2 regions of the Streptomyces sp. NPDC059037 genome follow, and region 2 is predicted to be linked to the other one. Evidence: predicted binding sites of a transcription regulator. Region 2 holds the regulator's gene; the other holds the start of a gene.

Region 1 (7,152 bases), on a different contig from region 2:
CGACCGGCACCCACCTGCTCCCGCAGCGCGACCAGCCGCTCCTCCACATCCGCCCGCCGCGACCGCTCCCGCAGGAAATCCGCGTCCGCCCCAAGCCCGTGCACCCCGATCCGCGTCCCCGACGTACCGCCGAGCGCGTCCACGCAGCACGCGGTGAACGCGTCCGCCCACCGCCCCGTCAGGAACGCCGCCCGGTCGGCGCCCAGGATGCCCCGCAGCAGCTGCTCGGCGACGTCGTCCGGCAGCATCCGGAAGTAGTCGACCGGCGCCCACGGCGTGTGCGAGAAGTGGCCGATGCGCAGGTCGGGGCGGAGTTCGCGGAGCATCCCGGGCACGAGCGACAGGTGATAGTCCTGGACGAGGACCGCGGCGCCGGACCCGGCACTCTCCGCGAGCGCCTCCGCGAAAGCCCGGTTGTATGTCTCGTACGAGGCCCACTGCGCCCGGAACTCCGGGCCGAACGCCGGTTCCAGCGGGGTCTGGTACAGCATGTGGTGGACGAACCAAAGGACCGAGTTCGCGATCCCGTTGTACGCGTCGGCGTGCACGCCCTCGTGCGACCCGGCGTCGATGTCGAGCATCCGTACGCCCGGCTCGGCGACCCCGCGCCGCACGGCCTCCCGGTCGCCGTCACCCAGCGCCGCGCAGACCCACAGGGCGTCCGCCTCGTCCCCGATCGCGCTGAGCCCGGAGACGAGTCCGCCGCCGCCCCGCTTGGCCGTCAGCTCCCCGTTCTCCTCCAGGGTGTACGTGACAGGGCCGCGGTTGGACGCGACGAGGACCTGGGCGGCCGGGGCCGCTGCCTGCTCGGAGACCATGTGCCGAAATCTAGCCCCTCCGGGGAAACCTCAAACGTACGGCCGGACCCCCGCGGGGACCCGGCCGTATACGTGCCAGGAGCAAGCAGTCGCGCGAAGACCCGAGCGCCTGGCCGCGCCTGCACCCGCTGGGCGCGTGGCTACGCCACGCGGCGTTCCGCGTACTCCGCGATGTCGGCCATCGGCGGCCGCTCCTCCGTGTCCACGGCGTGGGTGCGCGGCGCGAATCCGTGCTCGTCCCGCTCGAACTGCGTGAGCTCGGGGCGTACGAGGTGTCCGCGGGCGAGCCGCAGCTGTGCCGTCCGGTAGATCGCCGCGGCCATCCGGCCCAGCGCCTGACCGTCCTGGTGACGGTGCTTGCGCACACCGACGTCGACCTGCGCGAGCGCGTCGAGGCCCACCGTGTGCAGCGCGTCGACAAGGAGGCCCAGCTCCACTCCGTAACCGACGGGGAACGGCAGCCGTTCGAGCAGCGACCTGCGCGCCGCGTACTCGCCGCCGAGCGGCTGGACGAAGCCCGCGAGCTGCGGCCAGTGCATGTTCAGCAGCGGGCGCGCCATCAGCTCGGTGACCCGGCCGCCCTGACCTGCTGCCTCGCCGAGGGGCCGGTCGTACATCGCCTTCACGAAGTGCACATCGGGCTCGGTCAGGAGTGGGCCCACGATGCCCGAGACGAAGTCCGCCGAGAACTCCTTCAGGTCCGCGTCGACGAACGCGACGATGTCACCGCCGGTCACCAGGAGCGAACGCCAGAGCACCTCGCCCTTGCCGGGCACGGCCGGGATGCGGGGGAGGATCTCGTCCCGGTGCACGACCCGCGCGCCCGCGGCGCGCGCGACCTCGGCCGTGCGGTCCTTCGAGCCCGAGTCGATCACCACGAGCTCGTCGACGAGCGGGGCCTTCTCGACCAGCTCACGGCGGATCTCCGCGACGATCTCGCCGACCGTCTCCTCCTCGTCGAGCGCGGGCAGCACGACACTCACCGACGTGCCGGACGCCTTCTTCGCCGCGGTGAGCCGGTCAAGCGGCCGGTCGGCGACGGACCAGGAACGCCTGCTCAGCCAGCGCTCGGCCTCTTCCAGCAAGGTCAGGGTCCTCTCTGTGTGATCCATCTCGCGGTTCGGACGACTATCTCAAGCGTCCAGGCCTTCGGTTACAGTCTTGAACAACGCGGATGACCATCGCATGTCGGGGGCCATCGCGTAACAAATGCACCGGGACCGCGAGCCCGGCGCCATAGCGCTCATCCAGAGGGGCAGAGGGATACGGCCCGTTGAAGCCCCGGCAACCCTCCCGCCGACCGACGAGGTCACGGTGGGGAAGGTGCCAATTCCGTCTCGCGGCGAGATGCGCCGCGGGGAAGATGAGGAGAAAGGGCCTCGCCTCCATGGCTGCGCAGACTGTCGCAACGAACGACACCACCACCACCGCTACGAACTCCGTAGACCTCGGCCCCGCTTCGGGCCTCTCCTGCCGCGAGTGCGGCGAGCTCTACGCCCTCGGCCCCATCTTCGCCTGTCAGGCCTGTTTCGGCCCGCTCGAAGTGGCCTACGACCTGCCGACCGGTGACCCCGAGGCGCTCCGCAAGCAGATCGAGTCCGGCCCCGCCAACATCTGGCGTTACGCGCCACTGCTCCCCGTCCCCGCCGACGTGGCCGACAAGCCGAACCTGAACCCCGGCTGGACCCAGCTCGTCAAGGCCGACAACCTCGCCCGTGAACTCGGCGTCGAGCAGGGCAAGTTGTTCGTCAAGGACGACTCGGGCAACCCCACGCACTCCTTCAAGGACCGCGTCGTCGCGCAGGCGCTCGAGGCGGCGCGCGCCTTCGGGTTCACGACTCTTTCGTGCTCCTCGACGGGCAACCTCGCCGGTGCCGTCGGCGCCGCCGCGGCCCGCGCCGGCTTCCGCTCCTGCGTGTTCATCCCGCACGACCTGGAGCAGGGCAAGGTCGTCATGGCCGCGGTGTACGGCGGCGAGCTCGTCGGCATCGAGGGCAACTACGACGACGTGAACCGCTTCTGCTCCGAGCTCATCGGCGACCCGCTGGGCGAGGGCTGGGGCTTCGTCAACGTCAACCTGCGGCCGTACTACGGCGAGGGCTCCAAGACCCTCGCGTACGAGATCTGTGAGCAGCTGGGGTGGGTCCTTCCTGACCAGCTGGTCATCCCGATCGCTTCGGGCTCGCAGCTCACGAAGATCGACAAGGGTCTGAAGGAGCTGATTGCGCTTGGCCTCGTGGAGGACAAGCCGTACAAGATCTTCGGCGCGCAGGCGGAGGGGTGCTCGCCGGTGTCGGCGGCCTTCAAGGCGGGCCATGACGTCGTACGCCCCCAGAAGCCGAACACCATCGCCAAGTCGCTGGCGATCGGCAACCCGGCCGACGGGCCGTACGTCCTCGACATCGCGCGGCGTACGGGTGGTGCGGTGGAGGACGTGAACGACGAGCAGGTCGTCGATGCGATCAAGTTGCTCGCGCGGACGGAAGGCATCTTCGCGGAGACCGCGGGCGGGGTGACGGTCGGCGTCACCAAGAAGCTGATCGAGGCGGGCCTCATCGACCCCTCCCTCACCACGGTCGTGCTCAACACCGGGGACGGCCTCAAGACCCTCGATGCGGTCGCCGACACTTCGCAGGCCACGGCCACCATCCGGCCCAGCCTTGATGCGTTCCGCGCCGCTGGGCTTGCAGGCTGAGCTTGTTCGCTTGTCTGCGGGACCGTTGTGGCTGGTCGCGCAGTTCCCCGCGCCCCTTTCAGGGGCGCTCCCTCCCCGTATCTCAGAGGTGAACCCCATGAGCGTCAACGTCCGCATCCCCACCATCCTTCGCACCTACACCGGCGGTCAGGCCGAGGTCGCTGCCGAGGGGGCGAACCTCTCCGAGGTCATCGCCGACCTGGAGAAGAAGCACGCCGGTATCGCCGCCCGCGTCCTGGACGACCAGGGCAAGCTGCGCCGCTTCGTGAACGTGTACGTCAATGATGACGACGTCCGTTTCGAGCAGGGTCTGGAGACGGCCACTCCGGACGGCGCGGGTGTCTCGATCATTCCTGCCGTCGCCGGAGGCTGACCATCGAGCACAGTGCCGGCGGCTGATCCTTTACGCAAGCACCCTGTGTTATCTCAATTGCCCCCTCCGCGAGAGAAGTGGAGGGGGCAATTCCATGTGGTTGAGCGCGGTACAGTTGGGAAACGAGCTTCTCCGTTTGTGCCGAGCGCATATACGAAGTCGGTCTGGTGCCGACAAGAAGTAGCCAAAGTGCACTGCCCATTTGAGCCGATCACGGCATTTGTCTGGCCCGACTTGCCCTGAAGTCCGGCAAATTCTCCGCATATTTCCGATCGGGCGTGCCCGGAATTCTCGTCCGATTGACCTGTTGCAGACGGCAGTTGGACAGATACATTCAGCCGCGGTCGACGCGTTCCGGCGCACACCTCCACATCCCATTGGGGGGGTGAGGTCTGACCCGGGTCCGCGAAGTGCGGGCCCGTGCAAGGGCCAGTAATAGGGGAGTTAGGCATGGCTCAGGGCACCGTCAAGTGGTTCAACGCGGAGAAGGGGTACGGCTTCATCGCGGTCGACGGTGGTGCGGATGTTTTCGTCCACTACAGCGCGATCCAGATGGACGGCTACCGCACCCTTGAAGAAGGTCAGCGAGTCGAGTTCGAGATCTCGCAGGGCCAGAAGGGTCCGCAGGCGGACATGGTCAAGCTCGCCGTCTGATCTCGGCGCGATCGGCCACCGACGCACTCACGGCGAGGGGCCCGTATCCCGACAGGGGTACGGGCCCCTCGTGCGTGCCGGGCTCCGTCAGCGGGTACGTCTGAGATCCGTCAGGGGCGCTTGCACTCGCAGGGGTCGAGTGCTAATCATTGGGCTTAGCACTCTCCCAGTGAGAGTGACAGAACTTGGATCGGGTCAGCGAGGTCCGCAGGCCGGGTGGGGCAAGGAACCACACGGCGCGCAGGCCGTCCGTCGCGGGCGCGGGCACGGTCCGTTTGCATTTCCACCCCGTCCGGGAGGACCACTTCACATGGCCAAGATCATCGCGTTCGACGAGGAGGCACGGCGCGGCCTCGAGCGCGGCATGAACCAGCTCGCCGACGCCGTCAAGGTGACCCTGGGCCCCAAGGGTCGCAACGTCGTCCTCGAGAAGAAGTGGGGCGCCCCCACGATCACCAACGATGGTGTCTCCATCGCCAAGGAGATCGAGCTCGAGGACCCGTACGAGAAGATCGGCGCCGAGCTGGTCAAGGAGGTCGCGAAGAAGACGGACGACGTCGCCGGTGACGGCACGACGACCGCGACCGTCCTGGCCCAGGCCCTGGTGCGCGAGGGTCTGCGCAACGTGGCCGCCGGTGCCAACCCGATGGCCCTCAAGCGCGGCATCGAGAAGGCCGTCGAGGCCGTCTCGGGCGCCCTGCTCGAGCAGGCCAAGGATGTCGAGACCAAGGAGCAGATCGCTTCGACGGCCTCCATCTCCGCCGCCGACACCCAGATCGGCGAGCTCATCGCCGAGGCCATGGACAAGGTCGGCAAGGAAGGCGTCATCACCGTCGAGGAGTCGCAGACCTTCGGGCTCGAGCTTGAGCTCACCGAGGGCATGCGCTTCGACAAGGGCTACATCTCGGCGTACTTCGCGACCGACATGGAGCGCATGGAGGCGGCCCTGGATGACCCGTACATCCTGATCGTCAACTCCAAGATCTCCAACGTGAAGGACCTGCTCCCGCTCCTGGAGAAGGTCATGCAGTCGGGCAAGCCGCTGCTGATCATCGCCGAGGACGTCGAGGGCGAGGCCCTGTCCACGCTGGTCGTCAACAAGATCCGTGGCACCTTCAAGTCCGTCGCCGTCAAGGCCCCGGGCTTCGGTGACCGCCGCAAGGCCATGCTCGGCGACATCGCCATCCTCACCGGTGGCACCGTCATCTCCGAGGAGGTCGGCCTCAAGCTGGAGAACGCCGGTCTCGACCTGCTCGGCCGCGCCCGCAAGGTGGTCATCACCAAGGACGAGACCACGATCGTCGACGGCTCCGGTGAGAGCGACCAGGTCCAGGGTCGCGTCAACCAGATCCGCGCCGAGATCGAGAACTCGGACAGCGACTACGACCGCGAGAAGCTGCAGGAGCGCCTGGCGAAGCTCGCCGGCGGTGTTGCGGTCATCAAGGCCGGTGCCGCGACCGAGGTCGAGCTCAAGGAGCGCAAGCACCGCATCGAGGACGCCGTTCGCAACGCGAAGGCCGCCGTCGAAGAGGGCATCGTCGCCGGTGGTGGCGTGGCCCTCATCCAGGCCGCCGCCGTCTTCGAGAAGCTTGAGCTCGAGGGTGACGAGGCCACCGGTGCCGCCGCTGTGAAGCTGGCCCTGGAGGCCCCGCTGAAGCAGATCGCGGTCAACGCCGGCCTCGAGGGTGGTGTCGTCGTCGAGAAGGTGCGCAACCTGACCGTCGGCCACGGCCTGAACGCCGCGACCGGTGAGTACGTCGACATGATCGCCGAGGGCATCCTCGACCCGGCGAAGGTGACGCGCTCTGCCCTGCAGAACGCCGCCTCCATCGCCGCGCTGTTCCTCACCACCGAGGCCGTCATCGCCGACAAGCCGGAGAAGGCGGGCGCCGCCGCCGCTCCGGGCGGCATGCCGGGCGGTGACATGGACTTCTGAGCCTCTTCGGCTCGGTAGGCCAGTCTTCACGTACCGAGGGCGGCACTCCTTCTCACGAAGGGGTGCCGCCCTCGGGCGTTTCTGTACGACCTTCTGTACGAGCTATACGAGCAGCGTCCTGACCGCGACGGCGAGCAGGGCGACGTCCAGGGCGATCGCCACGATCAGGGAGAGCGCCGTGAGAACGGCGAGACGGGACGGGGACACTACGGCTCCTCGGTGAGTGTGTCCGGCAGGGACGTGAGGACTGTCCCGAAGTCCGTGTGCAACGGGGTGCGCCTGGAGGAAAATGAACGCCGTTGAACAGGGACACCGTTGAACGGGGAAGCGGAGGGCGGCCGGTGGCGGGCGGTGCGGGCGGCGACGCCGCGGCCGCGCTCGCTCAGCTGCGCAAGGAGCTGAGGCAGCGGCGCGACAGCGCGGGGCAGACCATCGACGGGCTCATCGGGCGCGCGGCGGCCCACCGCGTCCGCCTTGGCCGCACCACCGTCAGCCACGCCTTCAACGACGGCCATCCGCCGCCCACTTGGCGCACCGTCCACGCCCTGGCCCGCGCCACAGGGGCCGACGGCGACGGCGTCGCCCGGCTGCGGGAACTGTGGGAACGGGCCGCCCGCCGGGAGGACGCCGCCCTGCCGGTGCGGCGCGATGACCGCTCCCCGGCGCAGGCGGTGCT
Region 2 (7,152 bases):
GAACTGGTCACGAACGCCGTGGTGCACGCGGGCACCACCGTCGAGCTCGTGTGCCGGCTCGACGAGGCAGGCCTGGGCGAGAGCGCAGACGCCCTGGTCATCGAGGTCTCCGACCATCACCCCGCCCGCGCGGTGCGCAGCGAGCCCGTGCCCCAGCCGCCCGGCACCCCCGAGTACGGCAGGGGCCTGCAACTCGTCGCGACCCTCTCCGAGTCCTGGGGCATCACCTACCGCACCGGCACCAAGACCGTCTGGGCCCGCCTCCCCGTCGAGGGCGTACAGGCCGTCCAGGAGATCGAGTCGTACGCCAGTGAACAGGCCCTGCAGCGCGGGCTGCGCGCCGCCGAGATCCTCGCGCCGCTGCCGAAGCGGATCACGCACGACACGGAGTGGGTCAACCGCGGCGCGCTCACCTTCCTCGCCGAGGCCTCCGACCTGCTCGCCGGACAGTTCGACGAGGATCTGGTGGCGGCGCTCGCCGGGCAGCTCCTGGTGCCCCGGCTCGCCGACTGGTGCGCCGTCTGGCTCGACGACGAGACGGAGGCCGCCGGGCGCGGCGCCGGCGCCGGGGAGCCCGGCACCCGCCTCGCCCGCGTCTGGCACACCAGCGAGCAGCGCATAGAGGAACTGCGCCGCGCTCTGGAGAAGGACCCGCCCCGGCTGTCCGGCACGGTCGGCTCCGGCGCGGTCCCCGTGCCCTGGCCCGCCGAGGCGCTGCCGGCCGAAGAAGCCGGCACGGCGCTCGCCTACCGCCTGACCGCGGGCGGACGCGCGCTCGGCACGCTCGTCATCGGGCGGTCCGGAATGGTGCGCTTCGCCGACGAGGTCACCGGGCTCATCGAGGACTTCAGCCGCCGCGTCGCCCTCGCCGTCAGCGCCGCCCGCCGCTACCAGCGGCAGGCCAATATCAGCCAGGTTCTGCAGCGCGGCCTGCTGCCGGGAACCGTGGCCGAAATTCCCGGCGTACAGACCGGCGTCGTCTACGAACCGCGGGACAAGGGCGGCCCGGGAGGCGACTTCTACGACGTGTTCCAGGCCGGCAAGGGACGCTGGTGCTTCGCGCTCGGCGACGTCCAGGGCAAGGGCGTCGAGGCGGCCGTCGTCATCGGCCTCGCCCGGCCCTGGCTGCGCCTGCTCGCCCGCGAGGGCTACCAGGTCGCGGAGGTCCTCGACCGCCTCAACCAGCTCCTCCTCGACGACGCGACGGAGGCGGCGGACGCGGCCGCCGCGGTGGTCGCGGTGGCGGGCGGCCAGGGCGTGCCGCAGGACGGCGCCACGTCCCGTTTCCTTTCCCTCCTCTACGGCGAGCTGGTGCCCGTCGAGGGCGGCGTCCGCTGCACCGTCGCGAGCGCGGGACACCCCCTGCCCCTCCTGCTCTCCCCCGACGGGGACGTCCGGGGAGCGGCCACGCCCCAGCTCCTCCTCGGGGTCGTCGACGACGTGACGTACACCAGCGAGACCTTCGAATTACGGACCGGCGACACGCTCCTCTGCGTCACGGACGGTGTCACGGAGCGCCGCTCGGGCCGCCACATGTTCGACGACGAGGACGGCCTGGCGGCGGCGCTGGCCGGCTGCACGGGGCTCGACGCCGGTCTGGTCGCGGAGCGGATCAAACGCCTGGTGCACGAGTTCTCCGAGCGGCCGCCGGACGACGACATGGCGGTGCTCGTGCTGCAGGCGCGGTAGGGATCCGAGGGCGGCTCGGGGATTCCCGGCGGTGCGGGACAATCGAAGGTATGCCTTCCGCACTGCCCGATGGTGAGCCCATGCCCGAGGACGGGACGCTGCCCGCGTCCGCCCTGCAGGGGGCGGGGGCCCGTCCGCTCGGCTTCTACCTCCACGTTCCGTACTGCGCCACGCGCTGCGGATACTGCGACTTCAACACGTACACGGCGACCGAGCTGCGCGGATCCGGCGGCGTCCTCGCCTCGCGCGACAACTACGCGGACACCCTGATCGACGAGGTCCGCCTCGCCCGGAAGGTACTGGGCGACGATCCGCGTCCGGTGCGGACCGTGTTCGTCGGAGGGGGCACGCCGACGCTGCTGGCGGCGGGTGATCTCGTCCGGATGCTGGGTGCCGTACGGGACGAGTTCGGCCTTGCGGACGATGCGGAGATCACCACTGAGGCGAACCCGGAGTCGGTCGGGCCCGAGTACCTGGCCGAGCTCAGGGCCGGTGGCTTCAACCGCATCTCCTTCGGCATGCAGAGCGCGAAGCAGCACGTCCTGAAGGTGCTCGACCGTACGCACACGCCGGGCCGCCCCGAGGCGTGCGTGGCGGAGGCCCGCGCGGCGGGCTTCGACCACGTGAACCTGGACCTGATCTACGGCACCCCGGGGGAGTCCGATGCCGACTGGCGGGCCTCGCTCGACGCGGCGATCGGGGCGGGGCCCGACCACGTCAGTGCCTACGCGCTGATCGTGGAGGAAGGCACTCAGCTGGCGCGGCGGATTCGGCGCGGGGAGGTGCCGATGACGGACGACGACGTGCACGCGGACCGGTACCTGATCGCCGATGAGGTGCTTGGGGGTGCGGGATTCTCCTGGTACGAGGTGTCCAACTGGGCCACATCGGAGGCGGGGCGGTGTCTGCACAACGAGTTGTACTGGCGGGGGGCCGACTGGTGGGGGGCCGGGCCGGGGGCCCACAGCCATGTCGGGGGTGTGCGGTGGTGGAACGTGAAGCATCCGGGGGCGTATGCGGGAGCGCTGGCTGCCGGGCGGTCGCCCGGGGCCGGGCGGGAGATCCTCTCGCCGGAGGACCGGCGGGTGGAACGGATCCTGCTTGAGCTGCGGCTGCTTTCGGGGTGCCCCTTGTCGTTGCTCCGCCCTGCGGGGCGGGCGGCGGCGGGCCGGGCGTTGGAGGAGGGGCTGCTGGAGGCGGGGCCGTTCGGGGAGGGGCGGGCTGTGCTGACCCTGCGGGGGCGGTTGCTGGCGGATGGGGTGGTGCGGGATCTGGTGGACTGAGGCCAGAGCGGGCTTGCTTTCCCCAACCCCGCCCCTTCCTGAACATTCCGGCTGCGCCGGCCGCGAGGTGGCCGTAGATCACCGCCTTCGGCGAGTTCGTCCTCAATCGCCGGACGGGCTGAAATGCCTGCGGCCGGGCTGGAAGACCTGCTGACGGGTGGGCGGGCCGCTGCCGGGCAATCGGGTGGGTGGGCGGGAAAGCTTTCGCCGCGGAGCGGCGGTACGGCGGCGCGGTCGACGACGGCGCGTCGGTGGGCTAGGGGGCCGTGACGAAGTCGATCAGTTCTTCCACCCGGCCCAGGAGTTCCGGCTCCAGATCCCGGTAGCTGCGTACCGAGCCCAGGATCCGCTGCCAGGCAGCGCCCGTATTCGGCGGCCAGCCCAACGCGTGGCAGACGCCCGTCTTCCAGTCCTGGCCCCGCGGCACCCGGGGCCACCCCGCGATGCCCACAGACCCCGGCTTCACCGCCTCCCACACGTCGATGTACGGGTGGCCGACGACCAGCGCGTGCGCGCTGCTCACGGACGCCGCGATGCGGGACTCCTTCGAGCCGGGAACCAGGTGGTCCACCAGGACGCCGAGCCGCGCGTCAGGCCCTGGCGCGAACTCCGCGACGATCGCGGGCAGGTCGTCGATGCCCTCCAGGTACTCGACGACGACCCCCTCGACACGGAGATCGTCGCCCCAGACCCGCTCCACCAGCTCCGCGTCGTGGCGGCCCTCGACGTAGATGCGCCCCGCGCGGGCGACCCGGGCCCGCGCTCCCGGCACCGCCACCGAACCGGAAGCGGTACGGGTGGGGCGTACCGGAGCGGAGGCGGCGGCCCGCACCAGCGTGACCGTACGGCCCTCCAGGGAGAAGCCGCCCGGCGTCATCGGGAAGACGCGGTGCTTGCCGAAGCGGTCCTCCAGGGTGACCGTCAGCCCCTCCGCGGTCTTCTCGCAGCGGATCACCGCCCCGCAGAAACCGGTGCTCAGCTCCTCCACCACGAGGCCCGCATCGGCGGCGACCTCCGGCACGGGCTTCGGCTTCTTCCACGGCGGGGTGAGGTCGGGGGAGTACTGGCGCATTCGGATGACGATAGGAAGAGGCGGCGCCCCGCCGCCTACGACACGCCGAAACGCGCCGCCAGTGTGGCCCGTTGCGCACGGACAAACTCCGCATTCACCACGGCTCCGTGCCCGGGGACGTACAACGCGTCGTCCCCGCCCAGATCGAGGAGCCGGTCCAGCGCCGCAGGCCACCGCTTCGGGACCGCGTCGGAACCCGCCTGCGGTTCGCCCGACTCCTCCACCAGATCGCCGCAGAAGACGATCTCGGGGGACGATTCCGTGCCGGGCACCAGGACCGCCAGGTCGTGGCCCGAGTGGCCGGGGCCCACGTTGGCGAGCAGGACCTGTACCCCGCCGCCCAGGTCGAGCGTCCACTCCCCGCACACCAAGTGATGCGGGTGGACGAGGAGATCGGCCGCCTCGGCTGCGGCGTCCAGCGGGACACCGTGGCGTACCGCCGAGTCCCGCAGCTCGTCGCGGCCCTTGGCGAGGAGAGTGTCCAGGCCCACCGCGCCGTACAGCTCAACGCCCGCGAACGCCGCCGCCCCCAGCACATGGTCGAAGTGCGGGTGGGTCAGGGCGAGATGGGTGACCCGGCGGCCACCGCCCAGGATGGTGCGGGCCTGGGTCCGCAGCTCCGCGCCCTCGCGCAGGGTCGCGCCCGCCTCGATCATGAGGGCGGATTCGCCGCCGACGACGAGCCCCGCCGTGCAGTCCCACACCGGAAGGCGCCGCCGCCCGACATGCGGCGCAAGCCGCTCCCAACCCGCCTCGTCCCATGCCAGCGCCACGTCCATAAGCCGACGCTAGCCCCCGGCGGACCGGTTGGCAGCCGCTGCCTCGCCCGCTGTACCGAACCGCGAGGTCCGGCCCTTGCCGGGGCCGTACCCGTCGGCCGTACACTGGGCGCGGTGAGGACTGGCACTCGCCCGCGGGGAGTGCCAGGTGAGGGCTCGGGGCAGACAGGTGTCAGGGCGAAACGGTGGACGAGACGGTGGAGGTGTGCGCGGATGCTCAGTGAACGCAGGCTCGAGGTGCTGCGCGCCATCGTCCACGACTATGTGGGGACGGAGGAGCCCGTCGGCTCCAAGGCCCTCACCGAGCGGCACAGCCTCGGCGTCTCCCCGGCGACCGTCCGCAACGACATGGCCGCGCTGGAGGAGGAAGGGTTCATCGCCCAGCCTCATACGAGCGCGGGGCGCATCCCCACCGACAAGGGGTACCGCCTCTTCGTCGACCGTCTCGCCGGCGTCAAGCCGATGGCGGCGCCCGAGCGCAGGGCCATCCAGAACTTCCTCGACGGTGCCGTCGACCTCGATGACGTGGTCGCTCGTACGGTGCGTCTGCTCGCGCAGCTGACCCGCCAGGTCGCCGTCGTGCAGTACCCGTCCCTGACCCGCTCGACCGTCCGGCACGTGGAGCTGCTCTCGCTGGCTCCGGCCCGCCTGATGCTCGTACTGATCACGGACACCGGACGGGTCGAGCAGCGCATGATCGACTGTCCGGCGCCGTTCGGCGAGACCTCGCTCGCCGACCTGCGGGCGCGGCTCAACAGCCGGGTCGCGGGCCGTCGCTTCGCGGACGTGCCGCAGCTGGTGCAGGACATGACGGACTCCTTCGACGCGGAGGACCGGGGCACGGTGGCCACGGTGCTCTCCACGCTTCTCGAAACCCTCGTCGAGGAGACCGAGGAGCGGCTGATGATCGGCGGAACGGCCAATCTCACCCGCTTCGGACATGACTTTCCCCTCACCATCAGGCCGGTGCTTGAAGCCCTTGAGGAGCAGGTCGTGCTCCTCAAGTTGCTTGGCGAGGCCACGGATTCGGGCATGACCGTACGGATCGGTCATGAGAACGCCCATGAGGGACTCAGCTCCACGTCCGTGGTCTCGGTCGGCTACGGTTCGGGCAGCGAGGCAGTAGCCAAACTCGGCGTGGTCGGACCGACCCGCATGGACTATCCGGGAACGATGGGAGCAGTACGCGCAGTGGCACGTTACGTCGGACAGATCCTGGCGGAGTCGTAAGTGGCCACGGACTACTACGCCGTACTCGGCGTGCGCCGCGACGCTTCCCAGGACGAGATCAAGAAGGCCTTCCGGAGGCTGGCGCGTGAGCTTCACCCGGATGTGAATCCGGATCCGAAGACTCAGGAGCGCTTCAAGGAGATCAACGCCGCTTACGAGGTGTTGTCGGACCCGCAGAAGAAGCAGGTCTACGACCTCGGCGGCGACCCGCTGTCCCAGGCGGGCGGCGGCGGTGCCGGCGGCTTCGGGCAGGGCGGGTTCGGGAACTTCTCGGACATCATGGACGCGTTCTTCGGTACGGCGTCGCAGCGCGGGCCGCGCTCGCGCACGCGCCGTGGCCAGGACGCCATGATCCGTCTGGAGATCGACCTCGACGAGGCCGCCTTCGGGACCACCAAGGACATTCAGGTCGACACGGCTGTCGTCTGTACGACCTGTAGCGGGGAGGGTGCCGCTCCCGGTACCTCCGCCCAGACGTGTGACATGTGCCGCGGTCGCGGTGAGGTGTCGCAGGTCACGCGGTCCTTCCTGGGCCAGGTCATGACCTCGCGGCCCTGCCCGCAGTGTCAGGGCTTCGGCACGGTCGTGCCCACGCCGTGCCCCGAGTGCGCCGGTGACGGCCGCATCCGGTCGCGGCGGACGCTCACCGTGAAGATCCCCGCGGGTGTCGACAACGGCACGCGGATCCAGCTCGCGGGCGAGGGCGAGGTCGGCCCCGGCGGCGGTCCCGCCGGTGACCTGTACGTCGAGATCCACGAGCTGCCGCACTCCGTGTTCCAGCGGCGCGGCGACGATCTGCACTGCACGGTGACGATCCCGATGACGGCGGCGGCGCTGGGCACGAAGGTGCCGCTCGAGACGCTTGACGGGCTCGAGGAGATCGACATCCGGCCCGGTACGCAGTCGGGGCAGTCCGTCCCGCTGCACGGGCGCGGCGTAACGCATCTGCGGGGCGGGGGCCGTGGCGATCTGATCGTCCACGTCGAGGTCCTCACGCCGACGAAGCTGGACGCCGAGCAGGAGCGGGTGCTGAGGGAGCTTTCGCAGCTGCGGGGCGAGGAGCGGCCTACCGGCCAGTTCCAGCCTGGGCAGCAGGGGT

What was found. Region 2 encodes HrcA, which represses chaperone genes, less so after heat shock. Its sites were predicted from a motif close to TTNGCACTCNGNNNNNCNGAGTGCNAA; they were not measured.
Region 1: the regulator HrcA is predicted to act here: its motif matches at 4,696-4,722, upstream of groL (chaperonin GroEL).

What each region holds. Positions count from the first base shown of each region.
Region 1 covers NZ_JBHYIG010000076.1:718-7,869, forward strand. The annotation lists gene ACFWY6_RS17945 (trehalose-6-phosphate synthase) at 1-818, opposite strand, end outside; gene ACFWY6_RS17950 (glucosyl-3-phosphoglycerate synthase) at 959-1,903, opposite strand; SAM riboswitch class I at 2,059-2,188, shown strand; gene thrC (threonine synthase) at 2,182-3,513, shown strand; gene ACFWY6_RS17960 (MoaD/ThiS family protein) at 3,611-3,886, shown strand; gene ACFWY6_RS17965 (cold-shock protein) at 4,337-4,540, shown strand; gene groL (chaperonin GroEL) at 4,851-6,476, shown strand; gene ACFWY6_RS17975 (helix-turn-helix domain-containing protein) at 6,818-7,152, shown strand, end outside.
Region 2 covers NZ_JBHYIG010000085.1:247-7,398, reverse strand. The annotation lists gene ACFWY6_RS19330 (SpoIIE family protein phosphatase) at 1-1,689, shown strand, start outside; gene hemW (radical SAM family heme chaperone HemW) at 1,740-2,972, shown strand; gene ACFWY6_RS19320 (DUF3097 domain-containing protein) at 3,229-4,044, opposite strand; gene ACFWY6_RS19315 (MBL fold metallo-hydrolase) at 4,080-4,823, opposite strand; gene hrcA (heat-inducible transcriptional repressor HrcA) at 5,037-6,053, shown strand; gene dnaJ (molecular chaperone DnaJ) at 6,054-7,152, shown strand, end outside.